DNA from 3 places in the Oceanotoga sp. genome. Region 3 is predicted to be linked to each of the others. Evidence: riboswitches for the same ligand, from Rfam matches in the RefSeq annotation. Region 3 holds a riboswitch; each other region holds the start of a gene.
The links. Region 3 has a riboswitch for cobalamin ahead of PWP28_RS03965 (ABC transporter substrate-binding protein). Riboswitches for the same ligand answer to the same signal wherever they lie in the genome.
Positions count from the first base shown of each region.

Region 1: linked by a shared signal. The riboswitch ahead of PWP28_RS09095 (precorrin-8X methylmutase) and the one ahead of PWP28_RS03965 (ABC transporter substrate-binding protein) in region 3 are both predicted to bind cobalamin.
Region 2: linked by a shared signal. The riboswitch ahead of PWP28_RS06380 (ABC transporter substrate-binding protein) and the one ahead of PWP28_RS03965 (ABC transporter substrate-binding protein) in region 3 are both predicted to bind cobalamin.

Region 1 is NZ_JASUSU010000029.1:6,132-12,328, reverse strand. Features, by position in the region: gene feoB (ferrous iron transport protein B) at 1-1,467, opposite strand, end outside; gene PWP28_RS09120 (ferrous iron transport protein A) at 1,464-1,697, opposite strand; gene PWP28_RS09115 (FeoA family protein) at 1,740-1,958, opposite strand; gene PWP28_RS09110 (metal-dependent transcriptional regulator) at 1,960-2,388, opposite strand; gene PWP28_RS09105 (DtxR family transcriptional regulator) at 2,475-3,137, opposite strand; gene PWP28_RS09100 (cob(I)yrinic acid a,c-diamide adenosyltransferase) at 3,334-3,846, shown strand; cobalamin riboswitch at 3,855-4,025, shown strand; gene PWP28_RS09095 (precorrin-8X methylmutase) at 4,079-4,678, shown strand; gene cbiD (cobalt-precorrin-5B (C(1))-methyltransferase CbiD) at 4,680-5,792, shown strand; gene PWP28_RS09085 (SAM-dependent methyltransferase) at 5,752-6,197, shown strand, end outside.
Region 2 is NZ_JASUSU010000016.1:11,362-17,558, reverse strand. Features, by position in the region: gene PWP28_RS06385 (hypothetical protein) at 1-1,614, shown strand, start outside; cobalamin riboswitch at 1,638-1,761, shown strand; gene PWP28_RS06380 (ABC transporter substrate-binding protein) at 1,853-2,734, shown strand; gene PWP28_RS06375 (iron ABC transporter permease) at 2,731-3,753, shown strand; gene PWP28_RS06370 (ABC transporter ATP-binding protein) at 3,750-4,523, shown strand; gene eno (phosphopyruvate hydratase) at 4,553-5,851, opposite strand; gene pyrH (UMP kinase) at 5,883-6,197, opposite strand, start outside.
Region 3 is NZ_JASUSU010000009.1:14,618-20,814, forward strand. Features, by position in the region: gene PWP28_RS03955 (glycosyl hydrolase family 65 protein) at 1-1,928, shown strand, start outside; gene PWP28_RS03960 (mechanosensitive ion channel family protein) at 1,996-2,808, shown strand; cobalamin riboswitch at 2,901-3,032, shown strand; gene PWP28_RS03965 (ABC transporter substrate-binding protein) at 3,153-4,088, shown strand; gene PWP28_RS03970 (iron ABC transporter permease) at 4,085-5,137, shown strand; gene PWP28_RS03975 (ABC transporter ATP-binding protein) at 5,134-5,898, shown strand; gene PWP28_RS03980 (hypothetical protein) at 6,033-6,197, opposite strand, start outside.

The DNA.
Region 1 (6,197 bases), on a different contig from region 3:
ACTTGGTAATCTATATGGAGGTAATTCCATTATAAATACGCTTTCTTCTTTTTTAAACATAGTTTTATTAAATATAGTTGCCATTATTATAGCAAGAATAACTCCTAATAAATAAAGTGAAAATATAACTAAACCTGCATGTTTTGGAAAGAATATTCCGGCAATCAATATATATACAGGTAATCTTGCATTACAAGACATTAAAGGAGTGACAAGTATTGTTATTATCCTATCTTTTCTTGATTCAAGAGTTCTTGTACTCATTATAGCTGGTATACTACACCCAAAACCAAGTATCATAGGTATAAATGATTTTCCATGAAGTCCGATTTTTGTCATTAATTTATCCATAACAAAAGCAGCTCTTGACATATATCCAATATCGCCAAGAAAAGATATAAATAAAAACAATAAAAATATATTAGGCACGAAAACTAATACTGAACCAACTCCACCTATTAATCCATTTACAATAAAGTTTGTCAATAAATTATCTGGTAATTTTGTAGAAACTAAATCTCCCAAAGATGCAAAGCCATCATCTATCATTCCATTAAAAACATCACCAATTGTAAAAGTCAAAGTAAATATAGCAAACATTATAATCAAAAATATAGGTATACCCAACCATCTATTAGTTATTATTTTATCTATTTTATCAGAAGTATTATTAACTAAATTTTTTCTTTTAACATACTTTCCAGATATTTTTGTTATAAAATCATATTTTTTTTCAGATACAATAATACTTGCATCATCATCATTTTGTTTTTCTAATTGAGCTATCAATTTATCTATTTGGGTCAAATTATCTTTAGAGATATCTTCTCTAAATTCAACATCACCTTCTATAAGTTTTAAAGAAACCCATCTTTTAGATTTTTCAGATATATTTTTTTCTTGTTCAATAATATTATTTATCTGACTTAGGATATTTTCAAAACTCTCATCATAATTTAAATTCTCTGGATATTGAGGGCTTTTTAAAGATCCTTCAATCTGTTTCTTTAAATCTTCTAAACCAATTTTTTTATTTGCAGATGTTTTTACGATTGGAATTCCAAGTTCTTTTGATATTGAATTTATATCTATCTTTATCTGTCTTTTTTCAAGTTCATCACTCATATTAAAAACTAAAAGAGTGTTTTTTTGCATTTCCATGATCTCTGTAACTAAATACATATTTCTTTCAATATTAGTTTGATCTACAACAACTACTATTAAATCCGGATTATCTTTTATCAAAAAATCTCTTGCAATTCTTTCATCCATAGAATTAGCTGTAAGAGAATATGTTCCAGGAAGGTCTACTATTCTATATTCTTCATCATTATATTTAAGTTTTCCTTCTTTTTTTTCAACAGTAACTCCTGGCCAATTCCCTACATGTTGATGACTTCCAGTTAAAGCATTGAAAATTGTAGTTTTTCCACTGTTTGGATTACCACATAAAGCAACTGTTTTCATACTCTATCGCCTCCGGTTATCTCTATATATTTTGCTTCTTCTTTTCTAAGACTTAAAGAATAATTTCTTATCTTTATTTCTAAAGGATCTCCCAAAGGCGCTTTTCTCACGAGTAATATTTCTATTCCTGGTGTTAATCCCATTGCTAAAAGTCTTTGTCTGACTTTTAAATTTCCTTCAAGCTTTTTTATTTTGCCTGAATATCCTACTTCACATTCATCAAGAAACATTGTTAGTCCTCCCTAATTTTAAAAAAATAAAAAAATAATATTTTATATGTTTTTAACAAAAATCCTTTTAGCCATATTTTGACCTATTCCATATCTACTTCCATCCACCAATATAATTATAGGGCCTCCAAAATTCCCACTCAAAACTTCTATATTTTTTCCTTCTATTATTCCCATTTTTGCAAGTCTTCTTTTCATCATAAGACCTGAACTTATTTTTTCAACTATAAAATTTCCAATATTTGCAAATACTAAAGGCATTTTATTCCTCCTTTAAATTGATAGATTTCAAATGCTTTTGAAACTCGATTTTATAATTTTCATTTTCTTCAAAAAAAGATTCTAATAATTCTATAGAATTTAAAAAATTTTTTGAGTTTATATGCTCTATTTTACAAGAAACTTCATCCGCCTCTTTTTCACTAAAATTTAAAAAATCCAACAAAAATTTATTCATTATATATTTTCTTTTATACAATTTTGAAGCTTTAATTATGCCTTTTTGAGTTAAATTTATATGACTATGTTTTATATACTCTATATAGTCATACGATTCAAGTCTTTTCAAGGCACTTATAACGGAAGAATGTTTCACTTCCGCTTCATTAGTTATGTCTCTAACTTGTATTATTTTATTTTGTAAATATAGCTTGTATATAGCTATTAAATAATGTTCAAGATTTTCAGTCATCAATTTAATCTTCCTTTTGTAGTTAGTTCTACATTATTTTACCACCTTTAATTTACTTTGTCAATAAAAAAAATAGACTTTTCAGTCTATTTTTCTAAAATAATATTTTCAGCTTCGGTTTTTCTTATTGCAACATTATAGCCTCTTATAAGTACTTCAATCGGATCTCCTAAGGGGGCTTTTCTCAATAATTCTACGTCTATTCCAGAGGTTATTCCCATTACCATTAATCGTCTTTTTATTGCCTCATTACCTCTAACTTCAAGAACTTTTGCTTTTTCTCCAACTTTTAAATCTTTTAAAGTTTTTTCAAAAGTGCTTGATTTATCTTTATAATTAGTAATATACTGCTTATATTTATTTTTTATTTCTGTATTGCTTTCTATAAAATTTCTTAGAATATCCATAGATTGAATGAGCTTTTCAGACTTTATATGTTCCATTTTACATGATAATTCTTCTGCTTCAAAAGGGGATATGTCCAAAACATTCATCAAGAAACTTCTTATAGTCATTCTGTTTTTATATATTTTTTGAGCTTCTATTATTCCGGGTTGAGTTAATTTTACATAACCTCTTTTTTCATAAGTAACAAAAGAAATACTTTTTAATTTTTTTATTGCGTCTATGGCAGAAGTATGTTTTACAGACATCAATTCTGTAATGTCTTTAACTCTTGCAATGTTGTTTTCAAGTTGTGCTTCATATATAGCAAGCAAATAATTTTCAAGACTCTCTGATAATTCCATATAAATCACTTCCTATTGTAGTTTTTCCTACTTAATTCTACCATATATATTTGTATAAGTCAAGCTTATGTTAAAAAATAAATTCATTTTTTTACATAAATTAATTATATCAAAAAATATTTTTCCCCTTTGACAAATTATTAACTTTTTGGTATTATTTTATAGCTTAAATTATTAATATATTGGGGGTATAATTATGAAAAATGGAATGATTCATGTTTATACCGGCAATGGAAAAGGAAAGACTACAGCTGCTTTTGGTGTTGTATTGAGAAGCATTTTATCGAATAAAGAAGTTTTTGTAGCTCAATTTGTAAAAAATAGGGACTCATCAGAGTTGTCAATTTCTAATTATTTTGATAATATTGATATTGTACAGTATGGAGAAGGATTTTTTATAAGAAGATCTCCAGAAACAAAAGATATAAATGCTGCAAAAAAAGCACTTGCCGATGTAAAAGAAAAAATTATTTCTCAAAAATATGATTTAATAGTCATGGATGAAATAAATATCGCTATTAAATTTAATCTTTTAACAGCCGAAGAAGTTTTAGATGCTATAAATAGTAATGGAAAAACAGAAATAATTTTGACTGGAAGATGGGCTGATGAAAAAATAATAGAAAGAGCCGATCTTGTAACTGAAATGAAAGAGATAAAACATTATTATTCAAAAGGTGTTTTATCCAGAAAAGGTATAGATAAATAGGTAAAATTTAATATATAAACTTTTAAGGTGTATAACAGGGAATTAGGTGAAAATCCTAAGCGGCCCAGCCACCGTATGCAGGGATGAAAATCATAAATGCCACTGGTTTTTAACTGGGAAGGCTTGATTAGTAAAATGATCTGTAAGTCGGGAGACCTACCTTTTAAGTTCGTAACTTTGCTTTTTCTTGGTGTGAAAAGCAAGGATTTTTGTTATGGGAGTTGGTATACAAATGCATAACTATATTGTAAATCCTAAAAATATCGAAAAAAGAAGCTTTGAAATAATTACAGAAGCTTTAGGAGAAAAACTAAACGATGTAGACCCTATAAAATCAAATGTAATAAAAAGGGTCATTCACACCACAGGAAATCTTGATATGTGGAACAAGCTTTATTTTTCTGAAGATTATTTTGATTTTTTTAAAAGAAAAATTCAAAATAAGAAAATTTACACAGATGTAAATATGATAAAAAGCGGTTTATCAAAGAATTTTGTAAAAAATTTAAATATAGACTGTTTTATTAGCGATGAAGCTATATCGAAGAAATCTAAATTAACTGGCATATCGAGAGCCTATTTATCTATGGAGAAAGCACTTGAAATGGAAGATGGTATTTTTATTGTTGGAAATGCACCTACTGCACTTTTTAAGTTGCTTGAATCCAAAAAGAAACTTTTTATTATTGGAGTTCCAGTAGGCTTTGTAGGAGCGGCAGAAAGCAAAGAAGCTTTAATGAAATCACAACACAGTTTTATTACATTACCAGGAAATATGGGTGGTTCTACAATAGCTGTAGCCATTTTTAATGCTTTAATAAGGTCTTTATAAAATGGAATGGTATGTAAATGTAAATGGTAAAAAATTAAAACGTGGTTTCACAACTGGCACTGCAGCCACTGCGGCTTTAAAAGCCTCTGTTCTTTTTAATAAGTATAATATAAAACCAGACAATGTAAATATAGAATTACCTAATGGAGAATTAATAAATATTCCAATATATAAATATGAAATTATTTCAGGTTTAAAATATGCTTTTGTAAAGAAAGATGCCGGTGATGATGCCGATATAACAAATCAATGTTTGATTTATTGTTCCTTTAAATATGAAAATTTAAATAATATAATTTTTGATTCTTATGAAGGAGTAGGAAAGATCACCAAAGATGGACTCGATATAAGCAAAGGAGAATTTGCTATTAATCCAATTCCTCGTGAGATGATGAAAAAAGTTTTAAATGAAGAGAATATTAAGAATGGCAGAGTTATAGTAAATGTAAAAAATGGTGAGATTCTCGCAAAAAAAACCTTAAACGAAAATCTTGGCATAATTGATGGAATATCCATTTTAGGAACTACTGGAATTGTTGAACCTATGAATGAAAACGCATGGAAAGAATCTTTGATCCCTCATATTAGCATTGTTTCAAAACAATTCGATACAATTACTTTATTATTAGGTGGAAAAGGGCTTTCAATATATAAAAAATATTCTTTTTTTAAAGAGGATTATATATTATGTGGAAATCATATCGGTTATTCTATAGAAAAATCATTGGAAATGGGTATTAAAAAAATACATATACTTGGTAGTTTTCAAAAATTAATAAAACTTGCCGGTTTAAATCTTAATACAGACAGTAGGTATACAGATTCAAAAAATGAATTATTAGCCCTTTTATATATTTTGTTTACTGAAAAATATGACAAAGAGGTCATTGACAAAATACTTAATTTAAAAACTATTTATAATTTTTTGGATATTTTAAAGAATAATGATATAAATATCAAAAAATTTTTTATATTTGTGTCTGAATATATATCCCATAAATTAAGTAATAAATTCAATGCCGAATTTGTTATTTCTTTATGTGATAAAACTCAGATAATTTCACATAGAGGAGATGAGCAAAATTATTTATATTTTAGGAACACAGATCAATAAAATTGAAAATTTAACTCAAAAACAACTCGAAATAATAAAAAAAGCCGATTTTTTTGCTGGTTTTAATTTTTCTTTGGGTATGTCTAAGGAATTAAATCCAAATGCAAAATATCATGTAATGGATATATATAGTTCATTAAAAGATGAAAATGTAATTGACTTAATATCTCAGATGAAAACATTTAAAACTTCTGTTTTAATGGTTTCTGGAAACCCTTTAATGTTTTCATATTCAAAAAGAATTATGGATAAACTTTCAAAAAATGAATATGAAGTTTTAATTTCACCATCTTCAATAAATTATTTATGCCAAAAGGCTAAATATCCTATGAATAGTGTTCGCTATATAAGTGGTCATAATTCACATAATCTTCGAAAAACTTATAATGATGTCCTTAAAACATT
Region 2 (6,197 bases), on a different contig from region 3:
TTTAGAAAAGACTATGAAAATAAATTTTTCCTGTTTAGGCCAAAATTAAAAGAATCATATCCAGATATAAAAAAATTACAGGGTTTGATGTCTTCTATAGCTTCATTACCTTATTTTAGTGAAGAAACTTCTATAAAATGGGAACCCGTAGATATAGAAGAATCCTTGGGTGGAGAATTAAATCTTGTACTAGATGGAAAATTAAGAAGAGTTATAGATGATAATACCAAAATAAATAAAATAAAGTATAATGGTAATGATTCTATCGAAAGTTTTAGATTAAATGAAAAGGTATCAGAAATAATAACAGAAAACTCAACTGTTTCTAATTTAGATATTTTAAAATCTTTAGATGTAATAAATAAATTATATACACAAGAAGGATTCTTATTTGTTGATACAAAAGTAAATATAGACAAAAATAATGATTTAATATATAATTTTAATGAGAAAAAAGTAGGTAATATAAAAATAACAAAAGATGCTACGGCAAAAACCCAAGATTATATAATAGATGATTTAATAAAATTAAAAAAAGATGAAGTTGTAAATCTAAATAAATTACAAGATACCTATAGAGCATTCACTGGAACAGGTTTTTTCCAAAGTGTTGATATAAACCCTATTTCAATGTCAGAAGATTCTGTTGACTTTGAGATTCATCCACATGAAAGAACAAATGCTGTTAAGATAGCTGGTGGATTAACTTGGTCTATGCCAGATGTAAAAGATTGGTATTATGGATTTGCAGGAACTTTAAGTTTTTATATTCCAAATCCTTTCGGTTATGGTCAAACTTTTGGACTAAACACTGAATTAAATCCTTTGAATAATAAATATAAATTCGGATTAAATTATAATGTATCAAAAATCTTTAAAACAGATATAGATCTTGGATTAAGCACATCATATCTAACAGTACCAAATGGTGAATATGTAGAAACTTTAGGTGCTTCTATAACAAATAATTTATCATTTTCTATTTCACCTTCATTCAAATTTTCAGATTTTTCATATATAACAACCGATTTATCCTATGACTATTATCAAAAATTAAAATCAAATGATATAAAAAGACTTTCTACTGGTATTGGTTACAAATTAAACAGATTAGATAATCCATATAGACCTTATTCGGGAGAATATTTTTCAACAAGAGTTTTTGGAGGATTAAATCTAAATAACACAGATCAATATTATACTGGTAATACTTTAGAAGGTAAATATTTTACAAGTTTCTATAAATTTACTTTTGGAACAAGATTAAAAATCGGATTCTCTAATGATCCTTATTCCTTATTCAATTATTCAGTTGGCGGAATGAATAGTGTAAGAAGATATAGTTTATCTTCTAAACAAGGTAATAATATGTATTTATTTAATACTGAGTTAGCTTATGAACTATTAAAAAATCCAGTACCGATTGATATATATGCTTTTTATGATAATGGAAATACTTCAAATAATTTAAATAATATATTGAATGATAATATTTGGTCTTTTGGAACTGGTTTAAAATTTAACATTCCTTTACTGGGTCAAATCAGATTTGAATATGGTTGGGACAAAAATTTAAAAGGAAAATTTGAATTTGGATTTGGTCAAGTATTTTAAAAAAAAATATATAAATAATAAATAAAGGAAATTAGTGAAAATCTAATACGGTCGCGCCACCGTGATTGAGGACAAAAAATTACATACCACTGATTAAAAAATCGGGAAGGGTAATTTGGAGGATATAACTCATAAGTCGGGATACTTTATTTATAATTTTTAAAAATTCAAGCACTTCGCGCCAAAGTGTTTGGAGTTAGTTTTTACCTTGGCGTAATTATTACGGGAGGTAGCAAAAATGAAAAAAGCATTGAGTATTGTTCTATTGTTATTAGTAGGAATTATAGCTTTATCATCATTTACAATAATAGATGATCTTGGAAGACCTGTAAAAATAGACCAAGATATTAAGAGAATAATTTCTGCTGCACCAGCTGTATCTGATTATTTGAAACATTTAAATGCAGAAGATCTTGTTGTAGGCGTTACTGATTGGGATAATAACATTGAAGCTGAAAAAATAGGAAATATGACACCTTTGAATCTTGAAAAAATAATAAGCTTAAATCCCGATATTGTATTTATATCTGGTGGATTCCAAGAAAAAGAACTTGAAAGATTAGAAAAATATAATATAAAAACTATAGTTATAAACCCATTATCCATAAATGATATAATAAGAGACACAGTTTTAATAGGAACTATAATTGATAAAAAAGAACAAGCAATAAAATTATCAAAAAATTTAAGAGAAAGAATGCTTAATATTTCTAAAGAAACATCTACTTGGTCAGAAAGACCAACTGTTATGTATGCAATGATTTCAAGTCAAAATATTTCATCAATTTGGACAAGTGGAACAGGTTCTTTTATGAATGAATTACTATCAATCGCTGGTAGTTTAAATGTTGCTTCACCATATACTGGAAATAATGGTTGGCTTTCTGTTGGCCCAGAATTTATAGTTTCTAAAAATCCAGATATAATTATTGTTCCTTCTTATTTTATGGGAGATAATTCTGGAATTGAAACTTTAAAATCAGCTTCTCAATTTAAAAATGTAAATGCTGTTAAAAACAACAAAATATTTTCAATTAATAATGATAAAGCTTCACAAGCATCACCTTCATTAATAGAAGCATTAGAATCAATATATGAAATAATAAAGGAGTCAAAATGACTATAAAAAAAATTAAAAACAGGAAGAGGATTATACCTCTCCTGTTTATTCTTTTGATAATAAGTTTTATATCTATAATAATTTTTACTTCTTTGGGAAGTGTAAATATTCCATTAAAAGAAGTAATAAAAACATTATTCCTTAATCAAGAAAATTCTACATATAAATTACTCATTATGGATTTGAGATTACCAAGAATTTTAGGTAGTTTTATAATTGGAGGTATTTTAGCTTTATCTGGAAATATATTACAGTTAATAATTCAAAATCCTCTTGCAGACCCTTATATACTTGGAATATCTTCTGGAGCCTCTTTTGGAGCTGTAATTTATACGGCTTTATCTGGTATATTAGGATTACATTTATTTTTTGGATTAGAAACTTTTTCTTTCATATTTTCTATAATATCTGCAATCATAGTATTTATGTTGGCAAAAGAAGGGAAAAAATTTCCCGTATTATCTTTAATATTAAGTGGTGTAATAGTTAGTTTTTTGTTCAATGCATTTACAACATTAATAACAGTAATGTTTTGGAGAAATTTAATACATGTAAATATATGGCTCATGGGAAGTACAGCTTCTATTACATGGGAAGATATATTTATATTGACTGTAGTATTATTAATACAAACTATCGTAATAATAATTTATAATAAAGAATTAAATGTTTTATCTATGGGTGATGATATGGCAATATATTCTGGTGTAAATCCAGAAAAAATAAAAATGATACTAATTTTAACAAATATATTTGCTGTATCTATAGCTGTTTCAAAATCTGGAATAATAGGGTTTGTTGGATTAATAATACCACATCTTGTAAGAAAAATTAAAGGACCATATTCATTAATTTCTAGTTTAATATCTATATTATCGGGTGGAATTTTTTTAACTATAAGTGATTTTATATCCAGAACAATTTTTGCTCCTTCCGAACTTCCAATAGGAATAATAACTTCTATAATCGGAGCGCCTTTATTTATATATGTTATGAAAAAAAGAGGGAAAAAATTATGATTCAAATAAATAATATAAAATTTAATTATGGAAATGGATTCAATTTAGATATTAAAAATCTTCATATAAAAAACGGAGAAATTGTATCAATAATTGGACCTAATGGGGCTGGAAAATCAACTTTAATAAAATTAATATCTAAAATTCTTCCTTTAAAATATGGAAATATATTTATAGACTCTAAAAATTTAAAATCCTTAAATTTGAAAGAACTTTCAAAATTGATAGCCGTTGTTCCTCAAGAATTTAACACTATTTTTGATTATTCTGTTAAAAGTATTGTGGAAACTTCCAGATTACCTTATTCAAAAAAATTTGATTTTTTTACAGAAAATAAAGAAGATGAAAACATAATATCCAATTCCATGAAAAAAACAGATACTTATAAATTTAAAGAAAAAAGTTTTTCTAATTTATCTGGTGGCGAAAAACAAAGAGTCATGGTAGCAAGAGCTTTTGCTCAAAAATCTAAAATACTCCTTTTAGATGAATTTTCTTCTCATCTCGATCCTGGTCATACACAGTATCTTTTAAATATAATAAAAAATTTAAGTCAAAAAGAAAATTTAACTATATTATCTGTATTTCATGATATAAATCTTGCAAGTCTTTATTCTAATAGAATATTAATAATGAAAGATGGAAAAATAATAAAAGATGGAACACCAAATGAAGTTATAACAAAAAAAATAATAGAAGATATATATAATTTTAAAGCTGAAATCATAATTCATCCTAAATATAAAATACCTCAAGTAATTTTTCAATAAAAAAACCCCCTTTTTATAGGGGGAATTGTTTATTTATCTATTGAATAAAAAGAATCTAAACCTTTAAATTGAGCAACAGAACCCAATTCTTCTTCTATTCTTAATAATTGATTATACTTAGCAATTCTATCTGTTCTTGATAAAGAACCTGTTTTTATAAATCCTGCATTTGTTGCTACACAAAGATCTGCTATGAATGTATCTTCTGATTCTCCAGATCTATGAGAAATTACATTTGTCATATTATATTTTTTAGCTAATTCTATTGCATCAAAAGTTTCTGTTAAAGAACCTATTTGATTCAATTTTATCAATATAGAGTTTGCTGATTTTAAATCTATACCTTTTTGTAATCTTTTAACATTGGTCACAAATAAATCATCACCAACAACCTGAGCTTTAGTTCTAACCTTAGCAGTAAATCCTGTATAAGCATCCCAATCTTCTTGATCAAATGGATCTTCTATAGATTTTATTGGATATTTATCTATTAATCCTTCATAGTAATCTGCAAGTTCTGAAGAAGATAAATCTTTTCCATCAATATGATATGTTTTGTTGTCTGAATTATAAAATTCTGATGCTGCACAGTCTAATGCAATAAATACCTCTTCACCAGGTTTATAACCAGCTTTTTCTACAGCTTTTACTATGAACTGTAAAGCTTCTTCGTTTGAATCAAAGTTAGGAGCAAATCCACCTTCATCTCCAACTGCTGTTTGATGGCCAGCTTCCTGTAATAATTTTTTTAAATTATGAAAAATTTCTGTTCCTGCTCTTAAAGCATCTGAAAATTTGTTAAATCCAGCAGGCATTATCATAAATTCTTGAATATCTAAGTTATTATCTGCATGTTCTCCACCATTAACAATATTCATCAAAGGTACTGGAAGGACTTTAGCATTTGGACCACCTAAATATTTATATAAAGGTATTTCCAAAGAATCAGATGCTGCTCTTGCTACAGCTAATGACACAGCTAAAATAGCATTTGCACCCAATTTCTCTTTATTTTCAGTTCCATCTAAATCTAACATTACTTGGTCTATTAAAGCTTGATCAAAAGCGTTTAAACCTTCTAATTCTTCAGCTATAACATCATTAACATTTGCGACAGCTTTTGAAACTCCTTTACCCATAAATCTTGATTTGTCTCCATCTCTCAATTCTAAAGCTTCAAATATACCTGTTGAAGCTCCTGATGGAACTATTGCTCTACCTTCAGCACCACTTGCCAACATAACTTCTGCCTCTACTGTTGGGTTACCTCTAGAATCTAATACTTCTCTTGCCTTTACTGACACGATTTCGTCGTATAAGTATGACATGCACAAACACCTCCTGTTGAGCTTTATATCATCAAGGAATTACTCTCGTTCCAATTTTTTTATCCATAACTGCATTTAAAAGATTATCCTTATCAAAGAAATTAATAACACTAATAGGCATCTTATACTTTTGACATATAGCAAATGCCTCTGTATCCATAACTTTTAAATTTTTAGAAATTGCTTCATCATATGTAATTGTATCATATTTCACAGCATCTGTAAACTTTTTAGGATCTTTATCAAAAATTCCATCTACTTTAGTTGCTTTTATAAGTACTTCTGCTTTCATTTCAACAGCTCTCAAAGCAGCCGCTGTATCAGTTGTAAATAAAGGATTTGAAGT
Region 3 (6,197 bases):
CAAAAGGCAAGATAATAAATATTAAATCAAAAAGATTCGTAAGCAGATTTGATGAACATTTAATGATGATAAAATATGAAATAACCCCAATAAATTTTGATGGGAAACTGACAATACAAAATACAATAAACTCTAATATAACTAATTCAAAATTCGATCCTATAAATAAATCAAAACATTATAAAACCGATGAAATAAAAGATTTAGAAAATGGATTATATTTACAAGTCAAAACAAATGATAGTAAATCAATTATTTCTCAATGGACAGGACTTTATTCAGAAAATATAAAAAACAGAAAATTTTATGATTTAGAAACACTCGTAGAAGAAGTATACGAAATATATGTAAAAAAAAGTAGGACTTATAAAATACAAAAAAATTGTTTAATACATACTTCAAGAAATTCTAAAACTCCAAAAGAAAATATATTAAATGATATAAAATTATATAAAAATTCAAGCTTTGAAGAAGAATTCAAAAAACATATAAAAGAAATGCAAAAAATATGGAAAAAAATAGATATAACAATTGATGGTGATGATAAAGCACAAACTGGTTTAAGATTTAATCTATTCCATCTGATATCATGTGCATATCAAAAAGATCCAACAGTCAGTATAGGTGCAAAAGGATTACATGGCGAAGGATATAAAGGCCATATATTTTGGGATACAGAAATATTTATGTTACCATTTTTTACATATACTTATCCAGAAATTGCAAGATCTCTATTACTCTATAGATTCAACACTTTAAAAGGTGCAAAAGAAAATGCAAAAAATAATGGTTATAATGGTGCACAATTCCCATGGGAATCAGCAGATATAGGCCTTGAAGAAACTCCAAAATGGGGAATAGACTATCTCGGTAATCCCGTAAGAATATGGACTGGAGATGAAGAATTTCATATAAGTTCAGATATAGCTCTTGCATATTGGCAATATTTCAAAGCAACAAATGATAAAGAGTTTATGGAAAATTATGGATATGAAATATTTATTGAAACCACAAAATTCTGGGAATCTCGATTAACTCACAATGAGGATAAAGATTATTATGAAATAAAAAAAGTAATAGGTCCTGACGAATTCCATGAACACGTAGACAATAATTTCTATACAAATTACCTCGCAAAATGGAATATAAAAAAATGTTGTGAAATAATAGAAAAATATAAAATAGAATCCCCTAAAAAATACGAAGATTTGATAAAAAAGACAAACATATCAGAAAAAAACATAAAAAACTGGAAAAATATTTATAAAAAAATATTTTTATCTTCAAAAAACGATATAATAGAGCAATTTGAAGGCTACTTCAATTTAAAAGATTATAAAATAAAAAAATATGATGAAAATGAAATGCCTTTATGGCCAGAAAACATAGAATTAGACAAACTAAATCAAACACAATTAATAAAACAACCAGATGTAATAATGTTATTATTAATTTTAGGTGAAGAATTCGAAGAAGAAATAAAAAGAAAAAACTATGAATATTATGAAAAAAGAACAATGCATAAATCTTCTTTAAGTCCATCTATGTATTCAATAATGGGTTTAAAAATTGGAGATACACATAATGCCTATAATTATTTTATAAAAACCATAATGACAGATATACAAGATAATCAAAAAAATACAGCACTTGGATTACATGCGGCTTCTACTGGCGGTTCATGGCAAAGTATAGTTTATGGATTTGGAGGATTTTCAATAGATAAAAATAATATTCCAAATTTTAATCCATGGATACCAAAAAAATGGAAAAGCCTAAATTACAAAATTAATTGGCAAAATAATATATTAAATATAAACATAACAGAAAATACAATAATTATAAATTCCGAAAGAGAAATTGAAATAAAAATTAAAAATAAACCTCACAAATTAAAAAAAGGTACAAATAAATTTTATTTAAATTAAAAAATCTCCCAAATTATTATATAATATATATGAATAAAAAAACATATATTATTAGGAGGGGATTAATATGAATGAAACAACCGCAGCAATAATAAGCTGGATTGTAAGAATTGGCATAAGTTTTATAATATTTATAGTGGCAAAAATGCTTTCTGGAATAATATATAAAACTATGCTGAAACTATCTGAAAAAAACTCAAAAATAAATCTTCAGTACAAAAAAACCATGAAAACACTTTTAGATATAGGATTATATACACTTGCAATCTTTATAATAGTCTCAGTTTTATTTAAAAATCTTGCACCTGTATTGGCTGGATTGGGTGCATCAAGTATAATAATAGGTTTTGCTATAAAAGAACCTTTTGAAAACTTAATATGTGGAATATTAATAATGGTAAACAAACTAATAATCGAAGGTGAAGCAGTCGAAATAAACGGAAACTCAGGTTCTATATCAGAAATAAAATTAAATCATGTCATATTAAAAACATGGGATGGAAAATTAATAAATATACCAAGTAAATCCGTTTGGTCATCAACAGTTACACATTTCTGGCCTGAAAACATAAGAAGAAATGAAATATCTGTTGGAGTAGCTTATGATACAGATTTAAACAAAGCCATGAAAATACTCGAAGAATCTGTAAACTCTTATGAAAAATTATATTCAGATGATTCTCATAAACCTATGATATTATTCACTGGTTATGGTTCTTCATCAATAGACTTCATAATAAGATATTGGGCAGAAAGAGAAAACTACATAACCTCAACAACAGAAATAGCAAAAATTATAAAAACAAAATTTGATGAAAATAATATAGAAATTCCTTTCAATCAATTAGATCTTCATATAAAAGATGGCAATATACAATAATCGGAGAGTTATCTCTCCGATTATTTTAATATTAATAATAAACACATTTCTTATTAACTATAAATTTGATATAATAATCTATGCATAAAAGTTAATAAACACTTATTTTTGGTAAAACTATTTGTTTTTCAAATGGGGAAGCTCGGTGAAAATCCGACACAGTCCCGCTACTGTAATGGCATAAAGCCTAAGTCAGATTACCAGCCAAAAATAAACAATATTACTTATATCACGAGGATGGTATGAGTGACATTATTAATTTAATAAGATTATTTAATGTCCCTACACCTCTTCTTGAAGGTGTTTTTTTATTTTTATGCTAAAAATATTATGAGAGGTGTTATATGAAAAAAACTTTAAGTCTAATTTTTTGTTTATTATTTTCAATTTTAGTATTAGCTTATGAACCAGTTACAGTCAATTTTACTCATCAAGGAAAAGATTATGAAATAACTTATACAAAATCTCCAGAACGTGCTGTAACTCTTTCACATTTCACAACAGAAATGTTTCTTGCTTTAAATCTTGAAGAAAAAATGGCTGGAACTGCATGGGCAGACAATGAAATATTACCAGAATTAAAAACAGCCTATGACAAAATACCAATACTTTCTGATAGATACCCTTCAAAAGAAATATTCTTATCTGTAAATCCAGATTTTGTTACTGGATGGCATTCAGCTTTAACAGATAAAAATGTAGGATCAGTGGAAACACTCATTCAAATGGATATAAAACCATTAATAATAAAATCAGTAGAACCAGATGCAACATTAGAAACAGTATACGAAGACTTTATAACAATAGGAAAAATATTTGATATAGAAGATAGAGCTCAAAAACTCGTAAAAAGTATGCAAAATGAAATAAATGATGTAAGAAAAAAAGTTCCATCAAATGTAAAAAAAGTAAAAGTATTGGCATATGACTCTGGAAAAGATTCAGCCTTTGTAGTGTGTTCTGGTCTTGGTGGTTCTTTAATACAAGAAGCCGGAGGTATAAATATATTTGGTAATATACAAAAAGCATATGCAAATGTATCTTGGGAAAAAGTAGCTCAATCAAATCCAGATATAGTATTAATAGTAGACTATGGAAGTACAACTTATGAACAAAAAGTACAATTCCTAAAAGAAAATCCCGCAACAAAAGATTTAGATGCAGTAAAAAACAATAAATTTGTAAAAATAGGTTTAGCCGATTTATCTCCTGGAATAAGAAATATTAATGCTATAACAACTATGACAAAAGGCTTCTATCCAGAGATTTTCAAAAAATGAAAATAAAAAATAGCACTTTTTTATTTTCCATAATGGCATTAATTTTAATAATCATACTATCAATAATCATAACAATAACTATAGGTCCAGTAAAAATAAATCCTTTAGATGTTTGGAAAATAATAATAAATAATACTTTTAACAAAGAAATATTTCAAATACAATGGGCAAAATCTATAGAAACAATAGTTTGGAATCTAAGACTCCCAAGAATTTTAATGGCTTTTATAACGGGAGCAACTCTTTCATTTGTTGGCGTTTTAATGCAGGCATTAACGAGAAACTCTTTAGCCAATCCTTATATTCTGGGAATATCTTCAGGAGCTTCTGCAGGAGCAGTTGCTTCCATAATACTCGGAATATTTGGTTTTTTAGGTTATTTAGGCCCCTCAATAGGGGCTTTTTTAGGGGCTATTTTATCTTCACTAATAGTTTTCAAAATAGCTCATTCTGGTTCTGGATATTCATCGAGCAAACTCGTTTTAACAGGAGTTGCAGTATCAGCCATGTTCTCATCATTGACAACTTTTATGGTATATACGGCAAAAGATTCTTCAAAATTAAGATCTGCAATGTTCTGGATGGTTGGAAGTGTTGGAGGAGCTAAATGGAATAATATTTTATTACCTTTTTTACTCTTGATAATATCTACAACAATAATGTATATATTCAATAAAGAACTCGATGGAATACTTATAGGAGAAGATACATCAAAAACTCTTGGAATAAACACTGAATTAATAAGAAAAATAATAATAATAATAAGCACATTATTAACTGGATTTATAGTATCTTTAACAGGAATCATTGGATTCATAGGATTGATAATACCGCATATTTCAAGACAAGCTGTAGGATCTACTCACAAAAAATTAATACCCTTTTCTATTCTAAGTGGAGGATTATTTTTAATATGGGCAGATACCTTCGCAAGAACTGCATTCACTCCCGAAGAAATACCTATAGGAGTTATAACTTCATTTTTGGGTGCTCCTTTCTTTTTATATCTATTAAGAAAAAACTCCTATTCATTTGGAGGCAAAAAATGATTAAATTAAAAATAGAAAACTTAAATTATAATATAAACAATAAAAAAATAATAGAAAATATAAACTTAAAAATAAAAGAAAAGAGTTTTGTAGGACTAATCGGACCAAATGGATGTGGAAAATCAACACTTTTAAAAAATATTTACAAAGTACTAACTCCAAGCAATGGAAAAATATATATAGAAGAAAAAAATATAAAAAATTTACCCTCAAAAAAATTCGCAAGAATTGTCTCAGTAGTCGCTCAAAATGATATAATTGATTTTGACTTTTCAATAAAAGATATAGTCCTCATGGGAAGATACTCTCATAAAAAATTATTTGAAAGTAATAAAAAAGAAGATGAAAAAATTGTAGATGAAGCATTAGAGATAGTTGGTTTAAAAGGCTATGAAGAAAGAAGTTTCTTCAGCTTATCTGGTGGTGAAAAACAAAGAGTTTTCATAGCAAGAGCTATAGTTCAACAAAGTGAGTTCATAATACTCGATGAACCAACAAATCATCTCGATATAAAATATCAAATTCAAATAATGAATATATTAAAATCATTAAATAAAACAACATTTTCAGCAATACATGATATGAATTTAGCAGCATATTATTGTAATTACTTAATAATAATGAAAGATGGGAAAATTTATAATATGGGAACTCCAGAAGAAGTTTTGACAGAAAAAATGTTTAAAGAAGTTTTTGAAGTAAATGCCAAAATAAATAAAAGTGAATACACTAAAAAATTAAACATCCATTATATCCCATGAATCTTTGAATCTGCGTATATCCCTCGTGAATCTGGGTACTGGAGATATTAAACAAAAAATGCATGGTTTCTATATCTTAGACTAACCATGCATTATTTATAATAATTTTTGTATTATATTTTCAAAAATATTGGCTACTGTTCGATATCATCTATAAAAAATACAGCATAATAATTTTCTTGTTCAACAAAAGTTATATGAATGGAATAATCAAATATTGAAACTTTATGATGATTTAAATAATTTCCTTTTAAAGATTTTTCAAAAGATAATACTATACCTCCAACTAATAATTCTTG